Regions from separate parts of the Gordonia sp. LMA484 genome, predicted to be linked through region 1. Evidence: riboswitches for the same ligand, from Rfam matches in the RefSeq annotation. Region 1 holds a riboswitch; the other holds the start of a gene.
The links. Region 1 has a riboswitch for S-adenosylmethionine ahead of AC4AMJ_RS15000 (bifunctional o-acetylhomoserine/o-acetylserine sulfhydrylase). Riboswitches for the same ligand answer to the same signal wherever they lie in the genome.
Positions count from the first base shown of each region.

Region 2: linked by a shared signal. The riboswitch ahead of AC4AMJ_RS01255 (aminotransferase class V-fold PLP-dependent enzyme) and the one ahead of AC4AMJ_RS15000 (bifunctional o-acetylhomoserine/o-acetylserine sulfhydrylase) in region 1 are both predicted to bind S-adenosylmethionine.

Region 1 is NZ_CM176700.1:3,410,126-3,412,516, reverse strand. Features, by position in the region: gene metX (homoserine O-acetyltransferase MetX) at 1-257, opposite strand, end outside; gene AC4AMJ_RS15000 (bifunctional o-acetylhomoserine/o-acetylserine sulfhydrylase) at 302-1,624, opposite strand; SAM riboswitch class IV at 1,687-1,806, opposite strand; gene AC4AMJ_RS14995 (PE-PPE domain-containing protein) at 2,054-2,391, shown strand, end outside.
Region 2 is NZ_CM176700.1:281,785-284,175, reverse strand. Features, by position in the region: gene alc (allantoicase) at 1-160, shown strand, start outside; gene AC4AMJ_RS01255 (aminotransferase class V-fold PLP-dependent enzyme) at 251-1,549, opposite strand; SAM riboswitch class IV at 1,566-1,679, opposite strand; gene AC4AMJ_RS01250 (isochorismate synthase) at 1,774-2,391, shown strand, end outside.

The DNA.
Region 1 (2,391 bases):
GCCGACAGGTGCTGATCATCGTCGGCAGGCCCGGTCACGTGGGAGTCACCGGTGAGTGCATGCAGGGTGAGGATCACGTTGTCGCGGGTCGGCGACAACGTCCCCCAGCGCTGAAAGGCCAGGGTGACGTCGTCGATCCGATCGCCGCTGTCGAGTGAGACCGAGCCGATGTCGACACGGGCCATCGCCCCGTCCGGCATGTGCTCCCAGTCGGGTTCGTCTGCTGGCTGGGTTCGCGGTTCGATACTCACCGACACAATTCACTCACTCTGCAATGCACCTCGGATTGGTTGTCCCGTACTCACTTCGCCGCGGCGAAACCCTGTTCGAGGTCGCCGATGATGTCGTCGATGCCTTCGATCCCGACGGCAAGGCGCACCAGCCCCGGCGTCACTCCGGCCGCGAGTTGCTCCTCGGGCGTCAGCTGGCTGTGTGTGGTCGACGCGGGATGGATCACGAGCGACCGGACGTCGCCGATGTTGGCGACGTGGCTGTGCAGCGAGAGCGCGTCGACGAAGGCCTTGCCCGCGTCGACCCCGCCCACGATCTCGAACGAGACGATCGCTCCCTGCCCCTTTGGCAACAGCTTCTGGCCGCGGTCGTACCAGGAGGACGAGGGCAGGCCGGCGTAGGCCACCGACTCGACCTGGCCGTGGGCCTCCAGGTAATCGGCCACCCGTTGCGCGTTGGCGACGTGGCGCTCGACGCGGAGACTCAGCGTCTCCAGACCCTGGGCCAGCAGGAAGGCGTTGAACGGCGAGATCGCCGCGCCGGTGTCGCGAAGCCACTGGACGCGCGCCTTCAGCGCGTAGGCCGGCGCTCCCAGATCGGCGAACACGGCACCGTGGTAGCTCTCGTCGGGGGTGGTGAATCCGGGGAACAGATCCTTTCCGTCCCGCTGGACGCGCCAGTCGAAGGTTCCGCCGTCCACGATCACGCCGCCGATCGCGGTGCCGTGACCGCCGATGTACTTGGTGGCCGAATGCACCACGATGTCGGCGCCGTGCTCGAGGGGATTGAGCAGGTACGGGGTGGCGACCGTGTTGTCGACGATCAGCGGCAGACCGTTGCGATGGGCGACCTCGGCGATGCCGGCGATGTCGAGGATCTCGTTGTTCGGGTTGGAGATCGTCTCACCGTAGAGAACACGGGTGTTGTCGCGGATCGATGCCTGCCACGAGGCGGGATCCTCGGGATCGTCGACGAACGACACCTCGATGCCCAACTTCGGCAAGGTGTAGTGGAAGAGGTTGTAGGTGCCCCCGTACAGCCGGGGGCTGGACACCACATGCCCACCGGTCTCCACGATGTTGAGGATCGAGTAGGTCTCGGCGGCCTGCCCGGACGCGAGCAGCAGCGCCGCGACGCCACCCTCGAGAGCGGCGATCCGCTGCTCGACCGCATCCTGCGTCGGGTTCATGATCCGTGTGTAGATGTTTCCGGGCTCGGCGAGGCCGAACAGGTTGGCCGCGTGCTGGGTGTCGTTGAAGACATAAGACGTGGTCTGGTACAGCGGCAACGCCCGCGCATTGGTGGTTGGGTCTGCGGTTTGGCCGGCATGGATCTGCTTCGTCTCGAAGCTCCAGGCGGCCGTCGGATCGATGCCCTCGGTGGCGTCAGACATGACAGTGTCATCACTTTCTACGGTCGGCAGGGTGCAACGACCCTGGTGGGGTCCGACCTTCGGACCCGCGCTTGCCTCGGAACGCGTATGCGTTCCTCAACCCGGTCATCACCCGGAGCACCCCACCGCGGTTGGAGGGTTGCCGATCAGCAAGCCGGGGCTTGACGCTGATGCTCATGACCTGGCGTCAAGGATATAGCACGGCCCCTGCCGGTCGAGAACCCTCCCGATCGCGGTGATCTGATGTGAGGACAGGTGTCATCCAAAAGGATGAACTTCGGTATTTGTCTTGGTAAAACCCCTGCTAGGCATCTTTAGCATAACTAACAGCAATTCGTGTTTTCGGATAGTGGATCTACGCTGACCCAAGCCCTGACCAACCCGTCGCACCTGACGCGTTGTCGCCGTTTGGACGAAAGACCACGACACATGTCCATGCCGCCCCGCGCAACTGCCCGATACTCCGCGACGCTGGTGGCCGTGGGGTCGAGTCTCGCGGTCGTCGCCGCGTTCTGTCTCCCCGGCGCGGTCGGATCGGCGCGGGCCGACGACTGTGGTGGCGGTGCGGTGGTTGTCGTCGGCGGGACGAATGACCCGGAAGCCGCATCGATGGTCGGGGTCGAGCAGCGGTACACGGGGCGCAAGCCGGTCATCCAGGACGGTGAGACCGTTATCGTCGACGATCCGACGAGCCCGTACTACGACGATCCGAACGACCCCGATGCGAAGAACTCCTTGAAGGTCATCCGGGTCGACTATCCGACCAC
Region 2 (2,391 bases), 3.1 Mb from region 1:
CACACGTCACCGATTCGTCATCGACCTCGATCGACCCATGACCGAGGCACGGATGGACATCTTCCCCGACGGCGGGATGGCGCGGTTCAAGCTCTACGGCACCCTGACCGGCGATGCCGAGGCCGAACTCGTCGAGCAGTGGGAGCGTGGCGAGGCCTGACTCGTCACCTGGCGTCGCCCCGATACCGCGCGCCTGGCGTGCATCCGCGCATGTAGCGACGCGCGCGGATGCCTGATGGGCGCGCGGTTGTCAGGCGACGAGACCGGAGAGTGCGTCGACCAGCCGGTCAATATCCGCGGAACCGGTGCCGAGGCCGAAACTCGCCCGCACCGCGCCGTCCGGATACCCCAACCGGTTCAGCAGCGGGTGCGCGCAGAACTTGCCGTCGCGGACACCGATACCCGCACTGTCGCTGAGGTATTCGGCCACGAGCCGCGGCGCGTGTCCGGCTACGGCGAAGCCGGCGATGCCGACCCCTTCGGTCGAGTCGTCGAAGATCCGTAACGGGGTGACACCGTCGATGCCGGCGAGGCCGTCGTCCAGGCGGGCGAGCAATGCCGCCTCGTGCACTCCGATCGACTCGAGGCCGATGGCCGCAAGCGCCTCGCAGGCGGCCGCGATCGACAAGGCGCCCAGCACATTCGGCGAGCCCGCCTCGTGGCGGGCCGCACCGGTGTGCCATTCGACGCTGGAGCTCCCGACCTCGGTGTCGCCCACGGACACGGTGGCCGACGCCCCGCCGCCGGACAGGTACGGATCGGCCGCGTCGAGCCAGTCGCCCCGGCCGATCAGTACGCCGGCGCCGAACGGCGCGTAGAGCTTGTGGCCGGAGAAGACCAGGTAGTCGATGCCGTGGCTGACCATCGACACCCGACGATGCGCGACCAGCTGCGCGGCGTCGACGAGGATGCGTGCGCCGTTGCGGTGCGCGATCGATGCGAGCCGCCCGATCGGCAACACCTCACCCGTCACATTCGACGCCGCGGTGACCGCCAGCAGCGCCGCCGGCGATGACGCGAGTTCCGCCTCGAGCGCGGTCAGCGTGTCCTCGATCGTCGAGGCGGCGCGGACGACACGCACCCGCGACGATCCGCCGCGAGCCCACGGCAGCAGGTTGGCGTGATGCTCGATGTCGAGTACGACGACATCACCGCACGTCACATGGGCTGCGAGGTTGATCGCATCGGTGGTGCCGCGGGTGAAGACCACGGTGTCGTCGACCCGCCCGCGGACGAACCCCCGTACGACGTCACGGGCCGCCTCGTAGCGGCGGGTGGTGATCTGCGACAGGTGGCCGGCGCCACGATGCACACTCGCGTACTGCGCCAACGACTCCTGCACCACGCGGGCGACGTCGACGAGCGCCGGCGCGCTCGCGGCGTAATCGAGATTCGCGTACGCGACCGAACCGCCCGTACGGAGCGGCACGAGCTCACCGGCGCCGACGACCTCGGCCAACGGTGCGATCGGTGCCCGCGTGGCACACGAGTGGGCCGATCCGAGGTCGGCGAGGGGCTTGACGAACGGCGCTGAGAGGACAGCAGACATGACAAATACTCCTGGGAATCCGCACTTGCCGTGATCACCTCGAACACGGCCGGGTCGTCACCCGGAGCACCCCACCGCGGAGGAGGGTTGCCGACCAGCGAGCCGGGGCTTGGCACTGGCACTCATGACCCGCGTCAAGATTCGCCCATCGGATGATCGGAGTCAACCTTTGGATCAGCATGCGCGAAACACCCGCGCGAACCCGCGACGGTAGCGTGAGACGCATGGCGAACCTCGACGGCGACGACACCGACGCCGGTGTGTTCGTGCTGTCACGCCCGGACGGCACGGTCCGTGCGCGCGGTGTGCGACGCCGGTTCACCGATGCGCACGCGGCCGCCGACGCCATGCGCGCGCGGACGGTCGGCGCGATCACCGGCGCGATCCCGTTCGATCCGGCCGAGCCGGCCGCCCTTCTGACCCCGGAGACACTCGCTCGCACCCCCGAACCGCTGGCGGGCCGGGCCGCAACGCCGCACCGCATCGCGTCGGCGACCTATCGTCCGGAGCCGTCGGCCCATCGCGATCGCGTGGTACGGGCGATCAAGGAGATCGCCGAGGGAAACCTCGCCAAGGTGGTGCTCGCCCGGGCAGTGGATCTGATCGTCGAACCGGCGGTCGATCCCGCCGAGCTGCTCACCGCCCTCGCTGCGGGTAACGCCGAGCACAATGCGTTCGCCGTCGACGTCGGCGCGGTCCGTGGAGACGGCGCATGGCTACTCGGCGCCAGCCCGGAGATGTTGTTACGCAAGCGCGGTCGGACGGTGACGTGTCAGCCGTACGCCGGGTCCGCGCCTCGGTCCGATGATGTCGAAGCCGACCGCGCGGCCGCAGCCGCTCTC